One region of the Streptomyces sp. NPDC002742 genome, then DNA from elsewhere that is predicted to be linked to it. Evidence: riboswitches for the same ligand, from Rfam matches in the RefSeq annotation. Region 1 holds a riboswitch; the other holds the start of a gene.
The links. A riboswitch is a leader RNA that binds a small molecule or an ion and turns the genes downstream of it on or off. The one in region 1 is predicted to bind glycine.
Positions count from the first base shown of each region.

Region 2: it holds a riboswitch for glycine, as region 1 does, so the genes downstream of both, gcvT (glycine cleavage system aminomethyltransferase GcvT) here and gcvP (aminomethyl-transferring glycine dehydrogenase) in region 1, are expected to answer to the same signal.

Region 1 is NZ_JBIAQF010000011.1:5,661-16,304, reverse strand. Features, by position in the region: gene ACFYW8_RS20690 (glutamate--cysteine ligase) at 1-244, opposite strand, end outside; gene ACFYW8_RS20685 (hypothetical protein) at 785-1,369, shown strand; gene ACFYW8_RS20680 (DUF5999 family protein) at 1,771-1,977, shown strand; gene gcvP (aminomethyl-transferring glycine dehydrogenase) at 2,113-4,998, opposite strand; glycine riboswitch at 5,176-5,271, opposite strand; gene ACFYW8_RS20670 (PRC-barrel domain-containing protein) at 5,385-5,753, shown strand; gene ACFYW8_RS20665 (DNA polymerase IV) at 5,678-7,285, opposite strand; gene ACFYW8_RS20660 (MerR family transcriptional regulator) at 7,358-8,032, opposite strand; gene ACFYW8_RS20655 (bifunctional nuclease family protein) at 8,250-8,723, opposite strand; gene ACFYW8_RS20650 (MerR family transcriptional regulator) at 8,810-9,565, opposite strand; gene ACFYW8_RS20645 (FHA domain-containing protein) at 9,609-10,565, opposite strand; gene ACFYW8_RS20640 (DUF881 domain-containing protein) at 10,627-10,644, opposite strand, start outside.
Region 2 is NZ_JBIAQF010000023.1:46,384-57,027, reverse strand. Features, by position in the region: gene ACFYW8_RS32885 (ABC transporter permease) at 1-805, opposite strand, end outside; gene ACFYW8_RS32880 (ABC transporter substrate-binding protein) at 917-2,713, opposite strand; gene ACFYW8_RS32875 (ABC transporter permease) at 2,783-3,790, opposite strand; gene ACFYW8_RS32870 (enhanced serine sensitivity protein SseB C-terminal domain-containing protein) at 4,302-5,090, opposite strand; gene ACFYW8_RS32865 (enhanced serine sensitivity protein SseB) at 5,318-6,094, opposite strand; gene ACFYW8_RS32860 (AAA family ATPase) at 6,158-6,826, opposite strand; glycine riboswitch at 7,002-7,098, shown strand; gene gcvT (glycine cleavage system aminomethyltransferase GcvT) at 7,246-8,364, shown strand; gene gcvH (glycine cleavage system protein GcvH) at 8,549-8,926, shown strand; gene glyA (serine hydroxymethyltransferase) at 8,938-10,200, shown strand; gene ACFYW8_RS32840 (L-serine ammonia-lyase) at 10,363-10,644, shown strand, end outside.

The DNA.
Region 1 (10,644 bases):
TGGCGAGTTCTGTTTGGAAATCGCGGCTCGCAATTCTTTCGAGCACTTGCCCGTTCATCATTCTGGGCATGCCGTCGGGCCCCGCGAGATTCAATTCGATCTCCAGGCCCATCAGGTTCTTCGGGCGGTCGAACCGCTTCTCCTCCAGCAGTCGCTCCAGCCCCGTCAGACACTGCCGGAGCTTGTCGCGGTAGCGCTGCCGATCGGACAGGCCGAACGTCCCTGCCACGACCTTCTCCCCCATCGAAGTGTCCCTCCTCGGATGGGCAGGCCGACGCTCCGGCCCTGGCGTCCCGGGTCACGGTGGATGATGCCCAGGCAACGCGATCCATAACGTCCCGCGCGCGCTCTTCGACCGCTACCCTGGACATCGGCCTCGGGCACATTCACGAGGCATGGAGCAATAAGCAAGTTTACCGCCCGGCATGATCTCGTGAAAAATGCCGACGAGAATCGGCCGACCGCTCCGGCGGAGTATTCCGAGGTCACCGCGGTTCGACCGCTCAGAACCGGGATGAATCCCTCGTTTCATCGACCGAATAACGCCTTGCTGTTCGCATTCGGGGCGACTAGACGAAACACCGCCTGAACACGCGTCGTATAAACTCCGCTACCGAGGCAGAGAGTTGGCGCTCGCGGTCCTAGGTCCTGTCGTCACGGTGACGGCGGCAGGCGACACCCTGTCGGCGGATCCAGACCCCTCGCCCCTCTGACCCGAGAGCTGACAGCGCCGTCCGCCCCCGCCCTCGCGCCACTGTGCCTGTCGAATGAGAGGCGACCCACCATGCCGCTGCACGTACCCCCGGCTCCCGCGCCCGCCCTGCGCACCGTTCTCACGGCACTCGGTTCCCCCACCGCTGTCCGCGAAGCCCGCACCCCGTCCCTGCGCCTGGCGCAGGGTCCCGCCACCCCCGAACTCCCGCTGCCCGTCCACGTCCTGGATCGCATCACCCCTGCGGGCGCCTCCGCCACCCGGCTCGCCGGGTGGCGTTTCCTGATCCGTTGCGGCGACCGTGCGGTGGCCGCGGCCGACACGATGCTGACCCCGGACGGCTGGGCCTTCTCACGCTTCTTCGAAGGCCCCTACATCGCCGCTACGGAACGCGCCGTACGACACGCCGAGACGATGCAACAGCCCTACCAGGCGCGCCTGTTGTCCGTGCCCGAGCTGTACATGCTGACCCTCTGGCTGCACGGCGACTGCACGGCGGACGGCGCCACCGGCCATCCGGCCGCCACCGACCTCCTGGTTCCGCTCGCACCCGCACCGCCCGGCATCGCCGCGCACCGTCCGTACCACGTCGCCGAACTGCTGCCGGTCCTCACCCACCGGGTCACCCCCGCACCCCTGCTCAGCTCGCCCGCCTGAGCCCCGTCGTCCGCCCCCGGATCCAGACCCGCGTCCGTGCCCCGCGGCCGTGCCCCTCGGCCGCGGGGCACGGCGCTGCCACCGACGCGAAATCCCGCTCGCTCGTTGGGGCCCGAGTGCGCTCGTACGAGGGGAAACGCGCTCCTGGACGGCACGGACTAGCCCCATCCGGCCACCTCGAACCACCCGAAAGGACAGCGCAGTTGGGGTGAACCCTCCGCACGGGTGACGCGTCATAAACCTGTGAGAAGCGGTGCCCTCAAATCCCTGCGGATTGGCGCCCGTGGGGCAACACTGGGGTCAGACCACATACCAACGGGGGGGCGGCCATGAGTACCTCAAGCCGCAAGACAGACACCACAGCCAACACTCACATCTCGACCCAGCGAAAGATCCCATCCATGTGCCAGCACCAGCCACCGTGTCCGTCAGCCGAATCAGCCGACCGGGAGTCCGCCCGCCTCGCGGCGCACCACCCGGAGCAGGGATGGAGCCTGCTGTGCAACGGCGTTCTGCTCTTCGAGGACACCGGTGAGCTCCTGCCCGACGGCCAGATCATCGCTCCGCACCGCCCGCTGGGCGGCGCGCAGGTGATGACGGCCGCCTGAGCCGCACGACCCGGGCGGCCCTGACAGGCCGCCCAGACACACGAGGGGCCGGCCCGGAGACGTACTCTCCGAACCGGCCCCGACGCATGTCCGAGGGGGATCACTCCCCGTAGGCGTCCGCGTGCCGAGCGCTGATCAGTCCTCGTACGCGTCCAGCGGCGGGCAGGAGCAGACGAGGTTCCGGTCGCCGTACGCCTGGTCGATGCGGCGTACCGGCGGCCAGTACTTGTCGGCGGCCGAGACACCGGCCGGGAAGACGGCCTCCTCGCGGCTGTACGGGTGCTCCCAGTCGCCGCCGAGCGCGGCGGCCGTGTGCGGCGCCCCGCGCAGCGGGTTGTCGTCCACCGCCCACTCACCGGCGCCGACCTTCTCGATCTCCCCGCGGATCGCGATCATCGCGTCGCAGAACCGGTCGAGCTCCCCGAGGTCCTCGGACTCGGTCGGCTCGATCATCAGCGTGCCGGCCACCGGGAACGACATCGTCGGCGCGTGGAAGCCGTAGTCGATGAGGCGCTTGGCGATGTCGTCGACGCTCACGCCGGTCGCCTTGGTGAGCGGACGCAGGTCGATGATGCACTCGTGCGCGACCAGGCCGCCGGGACCGGTGTACAGCACCGGGTAGTGCGGCTCCAGGCGCTTGGCGATGTAGTTCGCGGAGAGCACGGCCACCTGCGTCGCGCGCTTGAGGCCCTCGCCGCCCATCAGCCGGACGTAGGACCAGGAGATGGGCAGGATGCCCGCGGATCCCCAGGGAGCGGCCGAGATCGGGCCGACACCGGTCTCCGGACCGGCCTCGGGCTGGAGCGGGTGGTTCGGCAGGTAAGGCGCCAGGTGCGCGCGCACGCCGACCGGGCCGACACCCGGACCGCCGCCGCCGTGCGGGATGCAGAAGGTCTTGTGCAGGTTGAGGTGCGAGACGTCGCCGCCGAAGTGACCCGGCTTGGCGAGACCCACCAGGGCGTTGAGGTTGGCGCCGTCGACGTAGACCTGGCCGCCGGCCTCGTGCACCTGGGCGCAGATGTCGGCGACGTGCTCCTCGAACACACCGTGCGTCGAGGGGTACGTGATCATCAGCACCGACAGTTCGTCACGGTACTGCTCGATCTTGGCGCGCAGGTCCTGGACGTCGATCTCGCCGTCGTCCGCGGTCTTCACGACGACGACCTTCATGCCGGCCATCACGGCGCTGGCGGCGTTGGTGCCGTGCGCGGACGACGGGATGAGGCACACGGTGCGCTGGTCGTCACCGTTGGCGCGGTGGTAGCCGCGCACGGCCAGCAGACCGGCCAGCTCGCCCTGCGAACCGGCGTTGGGCTGGAGCGACACCTTGTCGTAGCCGGTGACCTCGGCGAGCTGGTCCTCCAGCTCGTGGATCAGCGTCAGGTAGCCCCGCGCCTGCTCGGCGGGCGCGAAGGGGTGGAGCTGCCCGAACTCGGGCCAGGTGACCGGCTCCATCTCGGTGGTCGCGTTGAGCTTCATGGTGCAGGAGCCCAGCGGGATCATGCCGCGGTCGAGCGCGTAGTCGCGATCGGAGAGCTTGCGCAGGTAGCGCAGCATCGCGGTCTCGGAGCGGTGCTGGTGGAAGACGGGGTGCGTGAGGTACGCGTCGGTGCGCAGCAGCGCGGCCGGCAGGGTGTCCTCCGCGCTCGCGTCCAGCGCCTCGATGTCGCCCTCGACGCCGAATGCGGTCCACACGGCGGCGAGCTGCTCGCGCGTGGTCGTCTCGTCGCACGAGATCGACACCTGGTCGGCGTCGACGAGGTGGAGGTTGACGCCGTGGTCGCGGGCGGCGGCGACGATCTCGGCGGCGCGGCCCGGGACCCGCGCGGTGAGCGTGTCGAAGTACGCGCCGTGCACGAGCTCGACACCGCCGGCGGTGAGCCCGGCGGCCAGGACCGTGGCGTAGCGGTGGGTACGCCGTGCGATGGTCCGCAGGCCGTCGGGACCGTGGTAGACGGCGTACATGCCGGCCATCACGGCGAGCAGCACCTGAGCCGTACAGATGTTGCTGGTCGCCTTCTCGCGACGGATGTGCTGCTCACGCGTCTGCAGGGCGAGGCGGTACGCCTTGTTCCCGTCGGCGTCCACGGAGACACCGACCAGCCGGCCGGGAAGGCTGCGCGCGAACTTCTCGCGGACCGCCATGTAACCGGCGTGCGGTCCGCCGAAGCCCATCGGCACGCCGAAGCGCTGCGTCGTACCTACCGCGATGTCCGCGTCGAGCTCGCCGGGCGAGGTGAGCAGGGTCAGGGCGAGCAGATCGGCGGCGACGGTGACGACGGCGCCCAGCTCGTGCGCCTGCTGGATGACCGGCTTGATGTCGCGCACGGCACCGGAGGCGCCCGGGTACTGGATCAGCACGCCGTTGATCTCGCGCCCGGCGAGGTCGGCCGGGATGCCGTCGGCGAGGTCTGCGACGACGATCTCGACGCCGGTCGGCTCGGCGCGGGTCTCTATGACGGCGATGGTCTGCGGCAGCGCGTCCGCGTCGACCAGGAAGAGGCCCTTCTTGTTCTTGCCCATGCGCCGGGACAGCGCCATCGCCTCGGCGGCTGCGGTGCCCTCGTCGAGGAGGGAGGCGCCGGAGGTCGGCAGGCCGGTCAGCTCGGCGACGACGGTCTGGAAGTTCAGCAGCGCCTCGAGGCGACCCTGCGAGATCTCCGGCTGGTACGGCGTGTACGCGGTGTACCAGGCCGGGTTCTCCATGACGTTGCGCAGGATCACCGGCGGCGTGAACGTGCCGTAGTAACCGAGCCCGATCATCGAGCCGAGCACCTCGTTGCGGTCCGCGAGGGAGCGGAGCTCGGCCAGTACCTCAGCCTCGGTACGCGCGGCCGGCAGCTTCAGGGCCTCGGCGTTCTTGATCACATCCGGGACCGCGGCGGCCGTCAGCTCGTCGAGCGAGCCGTATCCGACCTGCGCGAGCATCTTGGCCCGTGCTTCGGAGTCGGGCCCGATGTGGCGCTGCTCGAAGGGAATGCCCTGTTCGAGCTCGGAAAGCGGAATGCGAGGGGCGGTCATGGCGGAGGCCTCCTGGTCTGACGCGACCTTCGAGGGGCACCCCGGCACGGGCACCCCGACGGCCTCCCCCTCTGTCATCTCAACCTGAGAGTTTCACCGGATCGTCCGTGGACGGTCCGGCTTTCACCGTCGGTGAGAGCGGAAGCCATCGGCACCCGCCCTGCTTTCCAGAGTGACCTCGTCCGTGCGGTACGTGAGCCTGAGAGATTCCGGGGAGGAGTTGCTCCTTCGGCGCCTCCATCGAAGTCTGGAGGACTCTCCCGCACGGGATCAGCAGCCATCGCCAGCCTACCAGCGAGGACTGGACACCGGCCTTCGAGTGGCCACCTTCACAGATGTGCTCTTTTGTAGTACTTACGGATGAGTTTGCGACCACTGGAGGGACCGTGCAGACCGACATCGATCCGCGCAACCTGATCGGCCGCAAGGCGTTCGACAGCAACGGCACCAAGATCGGCACGATCGACGAGGTCTACCTCGACGACGCGACCGGTGTCCCGGAGTGGGCTGCCATACGCACCGGGCTGTTCAGCAGGGACGCCTTCGTGCCCCTGGAGCCCAGCGAGATCGTCGAGGGGACCTTGCGCATCCCCTTCGAGCGAGCGCTGATCAAGGACGCCCCCGACTTCGGCGTCGGGCGTCACCTCTCCCCCGAACAGGAACTCCAGCTCTACCACCACTACGGTCTCGACGTTGCGTCCCCGCCGCCCCCGGACCGGGACTTCGGCCGGATCGCGGGCACGGAGGACGCCTGAGCCGTGCGGGCGCCCCGGCGGCCCGCGTCCGGGCCCGGTCTCGCGTCGGGGCCTGTGTCCGGGCCTGATCTCGCGTCCGGGCCCGGTCTCGCGTCCAGGACCAGGTGCGTGTCCGGGCCTTGTGTCGCGCCTTCTGACACCGACGGCTCGGAAGCGGCCCGCAGCCCGTCGGCGGCCTCGGGTCCTCGCTCCACCAGGGGCAGCGGTTCAGCCGGTTCCAGTTGCGGATCGTCCGTCCGGAACGTCCGCACCCTGCCGGGCTCGGAGTAGGGCGTCTCGAACCGCACCGTGACCCGTCCCAGCCCGCTCCCCTGTACCCATCCGTGCCCGTACTCGGCATGACGCACGTCGTGCCCGGAGGGCCACCGCCGCTCCGCGGGCTCCGCCGCCTCCGTGCCGGCCTCCTCGGCCGGCTCGTCCACGGAACGCTCCTCCGCCGCCGGCTCCCCCACGGCAGCGGCCTGCGCCTGCGCGAACAAGTCCTCCTGCGTGTAGTCGGCGAGCCCGGAGACACCGACGCCCAGCAGGCGCACGCCTCCGGTCGTGTCCACGCCCTCCAGCAGCCGTGCGGCGGCCTCCCTGACGACACCGGGGTCGTCCGTGGGCCCGCGCAGCGTCTCGGACCGGGTCAGCGTCGAGAAGTCGTACCTGCGCACCTTCAGCACGATCGTCCGCCCCGACAGCCCGGCCCGGCGCAGCCGCCGCACACACCGGTCCGCGAGCCGCTGCACCTCCAGCTCCACCCGGACCCGGTCATGGATGTCCACGTCGTACGTGTCCTCGACCGACACGGACTTGGTCTCCCGCTCGGCCACCACGGGCCGGTCGTCGTGGGCCAGCGCCATCGCGAACAGCGCGTGCCCATGGGCCTTCCCCAGCAGCCGCACGAGCTCGTCCTCACCCGCCTCGGCGAGCTCCTCGACGGTGGTGATGCCCGCCCGCCGCAGATGGTCGCCGGTGGCCGGCCCCACGCCCGGCAGCGTCCGCACCGGCATCGGTCCAAGCAGCGCGCGCTCGCTGCCCGGCTCGATCAGCACGAGACCGTCGGGCTTGGCCTGCTCCGAAGCGATCTTCGCCAGCATCTTGGAGGCGGCGAGCCCCACCGACCCCGTGAGCCCCGTGACCGCACGGATGTCCGCGCGCAGCTTGGCACCGGCCAGCCGCGCCGAGGCGTCGTCCCAGGCCGTCCCGCCCGCCTCCAGGTCCACGAAGGCCTCGTCCAGGCTCAACGGCTCCACCAACGGCGACAGAGCCCTCAGCAGCCCCATAACCTGCTCGCTGACCTCACGGTAGAGCCCGAAGCGCGGCACGAGATAGGCGGCGTTCGGTGCGCGCCTGCGGGCCTGGGCCATGGGCATCGCCGAGTTCACCCCGAAGACGCGCGCCTCGTACGAGGCGGTGGCGACGACTCCGCGGGGTCCGAGCCCGCCCACCACGACGGCCTTCCCGCGCAGGCTCGGCTTGGACGCCTGCTCCGCCGAGGCGAAGAAGGCGTCCATGTCGAGATGCAGGATCGTGGGCGCGGTTCTCACATCTCCGATGCTGCCCTACGCCACTGACAATGCCCCGGCACGCCGGGGCATCACGTCATCGAAAGGCTCGCGTCACACCGCTCGGTTGCGCCTGCGCGCCAGCTCGTCGGCGGGATTGTGCCCGAGGAGCGTCTCACCGGTGTCCACGCGCTCTCCGTGCAACTGAGACAGGGCGCTCTCGACATCCCGCCACACCACACCCACGGCGATGCCGAAGACCCCCTGGCCGCCCTGGAGAAGCGCGTGCACCTCGTCGGGCGACGTGCACTCGTAGACCGTCGCGCCGTCGCTCATCAGCGTCATGCGCTCCAGGTCCTGGAAGCCTCGTTCCCTCAGGTGCTGGACCGTGGTGCGGATGTTCTGCAGCGCCACCCCGGTGTCGAGGAACCGCTTGACGATCTTGAGGACCACCACGTCCCGGAAGCTGTACAGACGCTGTGTCCCCGACCCGTAGGCGGGACGCACGCTGGGCTCGACCAGACCGGTCCGCGCCCAGTAGTCCAGCTGCCGGTAGGTGATGCCCGCGGCGGCGCACGCCGTGGGACCTCGGTAACCGACCTCCTCGGGAACAGCCCCTCCCTCACCAGGCACTGCTGTCGGCCGCCGCGGAACGTGATCGGCCGCGCCGCCATGCTGGGGGTGCCCCCTGCTCGAGTCGAGCCGAGAGCTTGGGGGAGGGTACGGGCCGCTCTCCCCCGGACCGCGTCCGGGAGCACCCCCAGCCGTACCGTCGCCGCTGCTTCTCACGCCGACCTCCGTCCTTGACCTGCCTTCTCGACGGTAGGCAGTCACCAGGGGCGCGTCAACGATCGCCACACTCGGCACGCCGAGTGATAATCACCCTAAGGGTGGTTTCCCGTGCCCTACCGCGGGGAAAGGCTAGCCGAATGCTTTCGGCGCGGGCTGCGGCACACCACACTCGCCGAGGGCAAATGCCGCCCGAACGGCCCTCCGCTCATCCGCGTCACTGGCTGTTGGTGCCGAAGTCCTCGGGCGAGATCTGGTCGAGGAACTCGCGGAACTTCTCCACCTCGTCCTCCTGCTCGTCTGGGATCGCGATACCCGCGTCGTCGAGCACCCCGTCGCTGCCGTAGATCGGCGTTCCGGTGCGCAGGGCCAGCGCTATGGCGTCGGACGGCCGGGCACTCACCTCGACCCCGCTGGCGAAGACGAGCTCGGCGTAGAAGACGCCCTCGCGCAGGTCCGTGATACGCACTTCGGTGAGCTCCTGGCCGACGGCCTCCAGCACGTCCTTGAACAGGTCGTGGGTCAGCGGTCGTGCGGGGGCCATGCCCTGCTGGGCGAAGGCGATCGCCGTCGCCTCCCCCGGTCCGATCCAGATGGGGAGGTAGCGGTCGCCTCCCACTTCACGCAGAAGCACGATCGGTTGGTTGGAGGGCATCTCGACCCGGACACCTACGACATCGAGCTCGTTCACACAGCAACCCTAGGCCGTGCCCGGGACGTTTGGGTAGTCGGGCACAGAACGGGTGGACGATCCACAGCCCGCGCCGGTACCCCGGATCAGCGCAGCCGCACACCCAGCGCGGTCTGCACGAGTGCGGCGTGCAGCTTCACAGTGAGGCCCGCCAGTTCCTTCGTACGGGCCTCCGCGTGCGCCCGGGTCTGCGGATTGCGATGGCGCCGCAGTGGGGCGACCACCTGGTCCACCAGTCCCGCGTCACGCTCCGCCGCGGCTTTCATCGCCCGCAGATGACGCGGCTCGATCCCGAAGCGCCCCAGCTCGACGACGAGCGCGGCGACGGTCACCGCCTCGGCGTCGTAGACCCCGTCGGGCAAAGGGCCGATCAGTCCGTACGACTCCCACTCCTGGAGCTGCTGCTCACCGATCTCAGCGGCGGCGAGCAGCTCGGCGCGGCCCACCCGGGCCGCCGTGGGGCCCTCGGGCTCGCCGTAGAGCTCACCGAGGGGTTCTCCCTCACCCGCGTCGCGCTGGCGGCCCACCGAGGGCAGGCGCACCTTCTCACCGCGCGACAGGGCGTCCAGGTGCTCGCGGATCACCTTCAGCGGGAGGTAGTGGTCGCGCTGCATTCTCAGGACGTGGCCGAGGCGTTCGACATCGTCCGCGCTGAACTTGCGGTACCCCGAAGGGGTCCGCCGCGGCTCGACGAGCCCCTCCGACTCCAGGAACCTGATCTTGGAGATGGTGACTTCGGGGAACTCGTCGCGCAGCACGCTCAGCACCGCGCCGATGCTCATCAGCCCGCTGTCCGCGGCGGCGGTACCGCTGCCGGCACCGCCGCTCGGTGTTTGAAGCATGGACATTCCCTCGGTGTCCCCCCGGACGGAGTTGGGGGAGGGTTCAGATGCCCCGCTGGCTGGCGTAGAACACCAGTCGGTACTTGCCGATCTGCACCTCGTCACCGTTCGACAGCGGGACCTGGTCGATCCGCTCCCGGTTGACGTACGTGCCGTTCAGGCTGCCGACGTCGGCGACCGTGAACGAGCCGTCCGCGACACGGCGGAACTCCACATGCCGACGCGACACCGTCACGTCGTCGAGGAAGATATCGCTCTGGGGATGCCGCCCGGCCGTGGTCAGCTCGCCGTCCAGCAGGAAGCGGCTGCCCGAGTTGGGGCCGCGGCGCACCACCAGGAGCGCCGAGCCGACCGGCAGCGCGTCGACCGCCGCCTGAGCCTCCGGGGACAGCATCGGCGAGGCCGTCTGACCCGTCACCTCGGCGTCGTAGGCCTCGATACCGGAGATGGAGATCGTGGACGTCTGCTCCGACGGACGCTCCGGTCCACCCCGCAGCGGCGCACCGCAGTTGGAACAGAACCGGCTGTTGTCCGCGTTGCGGTTACCGCACCTCGTACACACCTGGGCCGACATGGACGGATCCTCCTGCCGCGGCTGCCCACCAGGGGCATGGGACGCATACGGATCGGAGGCGAACCCTCCACCCGTGCTCGAGGCTGACGATTCCCCGAAACCTATGCGGCCGGACTGGGCAGGGTCAACAGACGACGCGCCCTGACCACCGGGACCGGTGACCTGGTCCCGGAACAGCGGACGGTCGCCGCTCTGGGCCTCCGCGTCTCCCTGGCGCGGTGCACGATGACGGGCAGTCGCGTTGTCGCCACTGTCCTCTCGCGTGCTCTTGCCGAACAACTTCGCAAACAACTTCACGGGCGATTCCCCTTGACCGAAACAGACCCGCCCGTGGGGCAGGACGAACCCTGATTGAACACACCGGTCGACCCGGACATCCTCACAACGTCCGTATCCACCAGACAGTTTCCACCACGCACCACCCATTCGGTGCGCCGACCCCCCGCAACCTCCTGCCCTCGCCCGGCGACCCCCATGCGACCGCCGTTCACCGGGAGGACGACTG
Region 2 (10,644 bases), on a different contig from region 1:
TGAGGGCGCCGAGGTCCATGCCGAGCATGGTGAGGATGGGCGTCATCGTGGAGCGCATGGCGTGCTTGCCGATGACGACCGGCTCACCCAGGCCCTTCGCGCGGGCGGTGCGGATGTAGTCCTCGCCGAGGATCTCCAGCATGTTGGCGCGGGTGATCCGGGCGTACATCGCCGCGTACAGGAACGCGAGGGTGATCCAGGGAAGGATCATGCCGCCGAGCCAGCCGGTGAAGCTCTGGCCGAGAGGCACGTAGTCCGCGTCGATCCAGTGCAGACCGAAGACGAAGACCGCCAGGCTGAGCAGACCGGTGAAGTAGATGGGAAGGGAGACACCCGCCAGGGCGACGACCATGGCACCGCGGTCCCACAGGGTGCCCCGCTTGAGCGCGGAGAGCACGCCCGCGGCGACACCGAAGACGAGCCACAGCACCGCTGCACCGAGCGCGAGTCCCAGGGTCACCGGGAAGCGCTCGGTCAGCACCGGCCAGACGGCCTGCTCGCTGCGGAAGGAGTAGCCGAAGCACGGCGCGGCACAGTGGGTGACGTCACCGCCGCCCGCGTAGGTGCGACCCGCGAAGATGCCCTTGAAGAACGCCCAGACCTGCTGGTAGATCGGGTCGCCCAGGCCCAGCTTCTGCCGGACGGCCTCTACGGCGGCAGGGTCGGCCTGCTTGCCGACGAAGCTCGTTGCGACGTCGACGCCCGCCCACTTGGGGACGAGGAAGAAGATGCAGAAGACCACCATGATGATGACCGCGAGCATCACTGCGGCGGCGAACAGCCGCCTGATGAGATAAGCGAGCACAGCTTACGGCCCGCTGCGGGACCGCGGGCCATCGGAGGTCGTCCGATGGCCCGCGGTCACGCCGCGCCGGCCTTCACCTGCCTTTCGTGCCGTACGGCGGGTGTGCCGGGTTTACTTCGCGGACTTCAGGCCGAGGTTGACGAAGTCGTACGTACCGCTGTAGCCATCGGTGGTGTACACGTTCGCCAGGTTGTTCCCGCGCCAGTTGATGAACTTCTCGAAGGTGAAGGGCAGGTAGTACGCGCCCTCCATGACCTTGTGGTTGATCTCCGTGGAGATCTTGGTCTTGCCGGCGGCGTCCAGGGTCGTGACGTAGCTGTCGAACAGACCGTCGATCGCCTTGTCCTTGATCAGCGAGTAGTTCGAGTTACCGCTGTCGAGGATGTACTTGCTGTCCCACAGGGGGAGACCGAAGCCCTGCACGGACGGGAAGTCCGGGCCCCAGCCCATGATGATGATGCCGTAGCCCTTCTTCTTCACGTTGGCGGGGCTACCGATGATGCCGGTGGTCTGCGAACCGTCGTACTGGTCGATCTGCGCGGTGATGCCGATCTTCTTCAGCGACGCCTGCAGCGACTGGGCGGTGGCCACCTCGACCGGCTTGTTGTTACGCACGGCGATGGTGGTCGAGAAGCCGTTCGGCTTGCCGCAGGCCTTCAGGGCTTCCTTGGCCTTGGCGACGTTGCCGGTCTTGTTCTCGCCCGAGATGCCGTAGGGGTCGTACTGCTGGCCCTCGGCGCCCGCGACGGACGGCGGCAGCATGTTGGTGCCGATGTCGCCACCGGCGACCGGGCCACCACGAGCGGTCTGCAGCGACACGTGGTCGGCGCCGTAGATGACGGCCTTGCGGCAGTCGGCGTTGTCGAACGGCGCGACGCTCTGCGGGAAGGCGGCGTAACGGACGTAGCCGGAGACCGGGTTGTCCAGGTTGGCCTTGTGCTGCTTCAGGGCGGTGGTGCGGCCCTGCGGCGACATGCCGGTCTGGTTGATGTCCAGGTCCAGGTCATTGTTGATCAGACGCTGGTCCAGGTCGTTGGCGTTCGAGTAGAACTTGACCGTGATCTTGTCCGGGTAGGCCTTGCGGAGCGGGTCCGAGGCGGCCTTCCACGAGGTGTTGCGGACCAGGGTCAGGTCCTTGCCCGGGCTGTACGACTCGAACTTGTACGGGCCCGAGGAGAACGGGTGCAGGCCGTACTTGGACTTGGTGTCCTTGTCCTGGCGGACCGGCGAGGCCGAGACCAGGGCCAGCATCTCCTCGAAGTCCGAGTTGGCCTTCGGGATGTGGAAGACGATGGTCTTGTCGTCCGGCGTGTCGATCGCCTTCAGACCGAGCTTGTCCTTGGAGGTGTCCTTGTAGGGACCCTTGTACTCGCCCTTGGGGTCGAGGACGTCCTTCAGGTACACCGGACCGCCGGACAGCACGTCCTGCGCCCAGACGCGCTCGATGCCGTACTTGACGTCCTTGGACGTGATCGGCTGGCCGTCCTCCCACGTCACACCGTCACGCAGGGTGTACGTGTAGGTCTTGCCACCGTCGGTGACCTTGGCGACACCGGTCGCGAGGTCCGGGGTGATCTCCGCACCGGCCTTGCCCGGCTCCGTCTTGTTCGTGACGAGCTGGCGGCTGTAGTAGCGGGCGAAGTCCCACATGAAGCCGTAGTAGCCACGCGTGGTGTCCCACGAGTCGGCGTCCTGGGCGCCACCGAACCGGAGCGTCCCGCCCTTCTTGACGAGCGAGGCCTGGGCGACCTTGTTGTTGGCGGCGTCGAAGCCGGCCGCGCCGTTCTTGGAGCCGCCGTCCTTGGTGTCATTGCCGCCGCCGCACGCAGCCGTGGTCAGCAGCGCGGCGACCGCGACAGCGGCGGCCAGCGCCTGCTTACGCCGCCCTGAGGTGCGTTGGGTAGTCACGATCTCGGATCCTCCGGTTTTGATGAGAGACCCCGTGTAGGTGCCACGGGAGGCTTGGGGTACGGCAGTTCAGCGGGAACCCTTCGGGTCCAGCGCGTCCCGCACGCCGTCGCCGAAGAGGTTGAAGGCAAGAACGGTGATGAAGATCGCCACACCCGGGACCACCATGTACATGGGGTCCGATTCGTAGTAATCGATCGCGTTCGAGAGCATCTGGCCCCAGGAAGCCGTGGGCGGCTTGACGCCCACGCCCAGGAAGCTGAGTGCCGCCTCGGTGAGAATGTTGGTGGGGATCATCATCGTCGTGTAGACGATGATCGGGGCGACCAGGTTCGGCAGCAGTTCCTTGAAGAGGATGTACAGCCGCCCGGCGCCCAGGGATCGGGCTGCCTCGACGTACTCGCGCTCACGCATCGACAGCGTCTGGCCGCGCACCACGCGCCCGATGTAGGGCCAGCCGAAGAAGCCGATGACCAGGATCATCACGAACACCCGCACGCTGGAGCCGGTCAGGCCGAGCATGTCGTTCGGCATGACGGAGACCAGCGCGATGATGAACAGGAGCTGCGGGAAGGCCAGCAGGCCGTCCATGACGCGGCTGATGAGCGAGTCGACCCAGCCACCGAAGAAGCCGGCCAGGACTCCGAGGACGGTGCCGAGAACGACGGCGACGACCGCGGACAGGAAGCCGACGAGCAGGGAGATCTGAGCGCCGTAGAGGATACGGGCGAAGATGTCACGGCCGTTGACGGGCTCGACGCCCAGCAGGTGGTCACCGCTGACGCCGCCCAACGATCCCGTGGGGGTACCGAAGAGCGGATCGATCAGGTTCTCGTGGTACGCGTCCGGATCCTGCCCGACCAGGTTGGTGAGCACGGGCGCGAGCAGGGCGATCACGATGAGGACGAGCACGACCACGCCGCCCGTCAGGGCGAGCTTGTCCCGCTTCAGGCGCTCCCAGGCGATCCGGCCCAGGGAACGTCCCTGTACGGCCTTTTCGCCGGCGGTGGCGACCGCCGCTTCCTCGGCCGCGCTCGGGGCCGCTTCCGCGGTCGGCTCGTGCAGTGGTGCCGTCATCTGGCAGGGACCCCTCTCAACCGGCGGTAGCCGGCCCGCGCTTGCCGCTGTAGCGGCGTGATCAGTCCGTAGTACTCAGGAGTTAAACCCCTGGAGACCGGAAGTCTTCAATGCTTAGGTGATCCGTTGCCAGACCTGGCGGTGAATGGATGCGTAAACGTGACGCCATCTGGAAGGTTCCGTTATTCGGACGGTGGATATCAAGGAGCGAACTGTCGCAACCAGGACATCCCCGAGCACAGGCGGACGATATCGGTCACGTTTGCACCAAATCGCCACAAGGTCTCTTCCGGCCACCCACGGATCAGGATCGGCCACCTTCACCACTCGAGGGCCCTCGAAGCCGCGAAAGAGACGGAACTCACCACTGAGGCCCGAATCGGACAAGTCAGCCCAAAGCAGGCTTCGTCGCTCCGCGGGCAGCCACGGCACTCACCTCATCGAGGAGGCGGCGTTCTTGTTCCGGTGCCGGGCCGGTCGCGTCGAGAGGTCCGCCTCGGGCGCCGTCCGGTCAGTACGCGGCGCCGCGCGGCGACGGGCCACCGTATCCGCGGACCGGGGCCGCGTGCGCCTCACGGTCGTAGAACGGCCGGGCGTTGGCGCGCAGCCACATCGCCACCGGGTCGAACTCGTCCGACATCGCCACGGTGGAGACGGGCAGCCCGTCCGGGACCGCGCCGATGGACTGCTGCATCATCGCCCGCACCGAGTCCACGGCGGGCGGTGAAGTGTCGTACACGTCAAGGCCGATGGCGAGATACGGCGCCCCGAGCGCGGGCTGGACCCAGGCGCGGCGCAGCGAGCGCACGGCCGGGGTCAGATGCGCGTTCTGGGTCAACAGGGCGTAGAACTGGGGGATTTCGATGCCGGGCTCGGAGAGCCGGAGCGGGCCCGCGGGCTGCCGCTCCAGGCCCGTGGCGATCCGGCGCAGATCCAGCCAGGGGATGCCGAGGCCGCCGCCGGGGGCGTGCGGATTGAGCCAGAGGCCGAACTGGTCGGGGTACAGGGTGCGGGCGACGTCCAGCCCGTCGACGACCTCGTACGAGCGGTTCCAGCCGCTGGCCGAGAGTTCCTGGGCGGAGGTGACGCAGGGCGCGTACCCGAAGCCTTCCACCTGCATGTTCCCGTACTGGGCGTCCGGCGAGCCGGCCTGGCCGTGCCACAGCAGCATCCACACCTGGCCGGACGACGGGGTCGCGAGCGCGCGAAGGAGCGCCTCGTAGGCGTCGTAACGCCCGGGAGTCACCTGGCGCAGCATGTGCTCGACCTGCCCGGCCGCGGCCGTGCCCGACGCGCTCACCCTCAACCGCCCCTTCGCGAACAATTCACGACGAACTCATCCCTTACGCCCGAGGCGCCGGTTACGAACATTCGTCAACACCTCGACCAGGCCATGAAACCAGCTTATGCGGCGTTCGCGCTCCGCCGGGGGAAGCAGTCGACAGCCGGGGCCCACCGCGCGAGGGGACCCACGGGCCGTACGGGGCCGGTCACCCGGTTCCCGGGCCCCCTCGATACGGGCGCCGTTCAGTGACCGTGCTGGTAGAAGGGGCGCACCTGGGCCCGCATCCAGTCGGCGACCGGGTCCTGCGTCACGTCGAGAAGCACCAGGTTCACCGGAATGTTCATCGGGACGCGGCCGAGGGCACGGCCCAGGGCGTCGAGGGGCAGGTTGCGGGCCTCGCCCTCCCACACCGAGAGTTCGACACCGATGAACATGACGGGATCGTCGCCCTCGATGCTGGCCAGGCAGCGGCGGGCGCTCAGGACGACGCCGGTCCCGGCGAACTCGGCCGAGGCCGCGGCGAGGAAGTCCATCGGCTCCTCCTGCCAGTCGGGTTCGAAGAGCCGCACCCGGCCACCACTGGCCGACCCGTCCAGCGGGGTCCGCCCGGCCCGGCACAGCTCGGCGACGGCCATCGGCGGCAGCGGTACGCCGACCACGCCGTCCGGGTTGACCACGATGCCCACCTGTGGCGGAAGCCCGCGGGCGAACTCCGCGGCGGGAGCGATCGTGTACGACATGTGGCCGCCGGTGACCTGGCGGAACTGCTCCTCGGAGCTGAAGACGGGGACGTAGACCTGGCCCCCGAGATCCATCGTGGGCAGATCGAGCGGACCGCTCTGCGGGCCGCCGCCGTTGGGCAGCGGCACCCACACGAAGCTACGGCCGAGCACCTCGACGATACGAGCGGCCGACGAGGGGCCCGCGGGCATGCCGAAGGAGGAGGACAACACCTCCTCCAGCTCGTTGCCCGGCCAACCGCCGTGCGGATGGGGGTGTGCCTGTGCCGGAAAGTCCATCTGTCTACCGCCCGCTTCGAACCACTGTTCCGGCTGGAAAGGTTAGTGGGCCACCGCAACCGGTCAGTGGCCGAAGTCGATCCTGCGCAGTACGTCCGCCGCGTCCCGGTCGATGAGCACCGCCGAACCGCACCCCTCGGGCAGGTCTCCCTGCTCGGCGGAGCGCAGCAGCCGGGCGACCGCGCCACGATGACGGGCGAAGGCGTAGCGCGAGACGCCCCGGCCGCGCTCGCGCTGGCCGTCCAGCGCGGTTCCCGGCGTGACGTCGAGCAGCAGCAGGTGCAGCGCGCCGCCCCGGCGCCGGGCCTCGCGGGCGAGCCAGCGGCGCACCCAGGCCTGCGTACCGCAGTCGTGCACGACGAGCCCGCCGCCGCCCCGCAGCGCGCGGCGCAGGCCGGCGTAGTGCGCGAGGCGGACGAGAGGACGGTAGAAGGCGTACGGCAGCAGGCGGGCCATCCGGCCGTCCCAGCGGTCGCGGGTGTCCTGCGAGTCGACGCGCGCGCCCCGCACGGCCCGCCGCATCAGCGTCGACTTGCCACTGCCGGGCAGTCCGGTGACCACGACGAGGTCGCGCGCCCCGAAGCGGAGACCGTGCGGGCTGTGGCCGACCCGGTCGCGGAGGTCCCGGACGACGCCGGCCGGAAGCGGTCCTCGCCCCTTCCGGGCCGGTGCGCCGGTCTGCTCGGGCAGCGCGAGACCGGAGGTCGTCGCGTACGCCGTGGTCCTGTTCACCGTGACCGTCCTCCCCTTGGACGTGGAGTCCCATCCCCGTCGAGTGTAAAGAGAAGGTAATGCCCGGCGCTTCTCCTTTTCATGCGCGGACTGCCACAGCCCGGTCACAGATGCCGGGCTGCCGGGATCGGACGGCGCGTGCGATGATGGCCGCGCCAACTGCATACCGGCCGCTTGAATCCGCGCGGGAGAGTCCTGGGTACGTGTACCCGGGCGCCGAAGGAGCAAGTCCCTCCCTTGAATCTCTCAGGCCCCGTTACCGCGCGGGCGAGGCACATCTGAAAAGCGGGCCGCTCACCGGTGGCTCCACCCAAGGTGCAAATCAGGACCACCGTTTCGTGGGGTCCTGATGAACCTCTCAGGTTCCGATGACAGATGGGGAGGAACGACCTCGCCGTCATGCCTTGGGAGCCAGACCGATGAGCAGCAACGCACCCCGTCACACCGCGCTCGATGCCCTGCATCGCTCGCTGGGCGCGACGATGACCGACTTCGCAGGCTGGGACATGCCCCTGCGCTACGGCTCGGAGCGCGACGAGCACCTCGCCGTCCGCACGAAGGCCGGCCTCTTCGACCTCTCCCACATGGGCGAGATCACCGTCACGGGCCCGCAGGCCGCCGAGCTCCTCGCCTTCGCGCTGGTCGGCAACATCGCCACCGTGGGCGTCGGCCGCGCCCGCTACACGATGATCTGCCAGGCCGACGGCGGCATCCTGGACGACCTGATCGTCTACCGGCTGGCCGAGCACACGTACATGGTCGTCGCGAACGCCTCCAACGCCCAGGTGGTGCTGGACGCCCTGACCGAGCGCGCGGCCGGTTTCGACGCGGTCGTGCGCGACGACCGTGACGCGTACGCGCTCATCGCCGTGCAGGGGCCCGAGTCCCCCGGCATCCTCAAGTCGATCACCGACGCCGACCTCGACGGCCTGAAGTACTACGCGGGCCTGCCGGGCACGGTGGCCGGTGTTCCGGCCCTGATCGCCCGCACCGGCTACACCGGTGAGGACGGCTTCGAGCTGTTCGTCGCCCCCGCCGACGCCGAGAAGGTGTGGCAGGCGCTGACCGACGCCGGCACCCCGGCCGGGCTGGTCCCCTGTGGTCTGTCGTGCCGCGACACGCTGCGCCTGGAGGCCGGCATGCCGCTCTACGGGCACGAGCTGACCACCTCGCTGACCCCCTTCGACGCCGGTCTCGGCCGGGTCGTGAAGTTCGAGAAGGACGGCGACTTCGTGGGGCGCGAGGCCCTGGCCGAAGCCGCCGAGCGCGCCGCTTCGAAGCCGCCGCGCGTGCTCGTCGGCCTGATCGCCGAGGGGCGTCGGGTGCCGCGCGCCGGGTACCCGGTCGTCGCCGGAGGTCAGGTGATCGGCGAGGTCACCTCCGGCGCCCCGTCCCCGACCCTGGGCAAGCCGATCGCCATGGCGTACGTCGACGCCGCGCACGCCGCGCCGGGCACCGCCGGTGTCGGTGTGGACATCCGGGGCAGCCACGAACCGTACGAGGTCGTGGCGCTGCCGTTCTACAAGCGCCAGAAGTGACACTGGTCCGCACGGGCCGGACGTGACACCGGTCCGCACGGGCCGGACATGACACGGCTGCCCGTCGGACGCCGGCGCTGACGGGCGATCCCGTCGGGCGCCGGACGTGACCCTGCGCACATCCGCCCGGGTCACCCACGCTTCCCTCCATCAGCACTCCACCGCGTACAGGAGAATTCAGGCCATGAGCAACCCCCAGCAGCTGCGCTACAGCAAGGAGCACGAGTGGCTGTCCGTCGCCGAGGACGGCGTCGCGACGGTCGGCATCACCGAGTTCGCGGCCAACGCGCTCGGCGATGTGGTCTACGCCCAGCTCCCGGAGGTCGGTGACACGGTGACCGCGGGCGAGTCCTGCGGCGAGCTGGAGTCGACCAAGTCGGTCAGCGACCTGTACTCCCCGGTCGGCGGCGAGGTCGTCGAGGCCAACCAGGACGTCGTGGACGACCCGTCGCTCGTGAACTCCGCGCCCTTCGAGGGCGGCTGGCTGTTCAAGGTCCGCGTCGCGGGCGAGCCCGAGGACCTGATGTCCGCCGACGAGTACACCGCCTTCACCGCCGGCTGAGGAGTCACCGCATGTCGCTTCTGAACACCCCCCTTCACGAGCTGGACCCGGACGTCGCGGCCGCCGTCGACGCCGAGCTGCACCGCCAGCAGTCCACCCTGGAGATGATCGCCTCGGAGAACTTCGCTCCGGTCGCGGTCATGGAGGCCCAGGGCTCGGTCCTGACCAACAAGTACGCCGAGGGTTACCCGGGCCGCCGCTACTACGGCGGCTGCGAGCACGTCGACGTGGTCGAGCAGATCGCCATCGACCGGGTCAAGGCGCTGTTCGGCGCCGAGCACGCGAACGTGCAGCCCCACTCGGGCGCCCAGGCCAACGCGGCCGCGATGTTCGCGCTGCTCAAGCCGGGCGACACGATCATGGGTCTGAACCTCGCGCACGGCGGGCACCTCACCCACGGCATGAAGATCAACTTCTCCGGCAAGCTCTACAACGTGGTCGCGTACCACGTGAGCGACGAGACCGGTCAGGTCGACATGGCCGAGGTCGAGCGCCTCGCCAAGGAGTCCCGGCCGAAGCTGATCGTGGCCGGCTGGTCCGCCTACCCGCGGCAGCTGGACTTCGCGGAGTTCCGCCGCATCGCCGATGAGGTCGGCGCGTACCTCATGGTCGACATGGCGCACTTCGCGGGCCTCGTGGCCGCGGGGCTGCACCCGAACCCGGTGCCGCACGCCCATGTCGTCACGACGACCACCCACAAGACCCTCGGCGGACCCCGCGGTGGCGTGATCCTCTCGACGGCCGAGCTGGCCAAGAAGATCAACTCCGCGGTCTTCCCCGGTCAGCAGGGCGGTCCGCTGGAGCATGTGATCGCCGCCAAGGCCGTCTCCTTCAAGGTCGCCGCCACCGACGGCTTCAAGGAGCGCCAGCAGCGCACGCTGGACGGCGCGCACATCCTGGCCGAGCGCCTGGTCCAGGACGACGTGAAGGCCGTCGGCGTGGACGTCCTGTCCGGGGGCACGGACGTGCACCTGGTCCTGGTCGACCTGCGCAACTCCGAGCTGGACGGGCAGCAGGCCGAGGACCGCCTCCACGAGGTCGGCATCACGGTCAACCGCAACGCCGTCCCGAACGACCCCCGCCCGCCGATGGTCACCTCCGGCCTGCGCATCGGCACACCCGCCCTCGCCACCCGCGGCTTCACGGCCGAGGACTTCACCGAGGTCGCGGACATCATCGCCGAGGCGCTGAAGCCGTCCTACGACGCGGCGGGCCTGAAGGTCCGCGTGTCCGCTCTGGCCGACAAGCACCCGTTGTACCCCGGCCTGAAGTAGTTCCGTAGGCTTTCTGTCATACGTTGTATTCACCCGTACGGTTCCTTTCGTACGGACATCCGGGGCACCGCGCACACTGGAAGAGCGCGGTGCCCCGTTCCATGCGGTCCCGCACCACCTCCGCCGGACAACGGCGTCCGGCGAAACCACCAAGGAGTTCCCGTGGCCATCTCGGTCTTCGACCTGTTCTCGATCGGCATCGGCCCGTCCAGCTCCCACACGGTGGGCCCGATGCGCGCCGCGCGCATGTTCGCCCGGCGGCTGCGCAACGAAGAGCTGCTCGCCCCCGTCACCGCGATACGCGCCGAGCTGTACGGCTCGCTGGGCGCGACCGGCCACGGCCACGGCACCCCCAAGGCGGTGCTGCTCGGACTGGAGGGCGCCTCACCCCGGACGGTGGACGTGGAGGGTGCCGACGAGCGGGTCGAGCAGATCAAGTCCTCG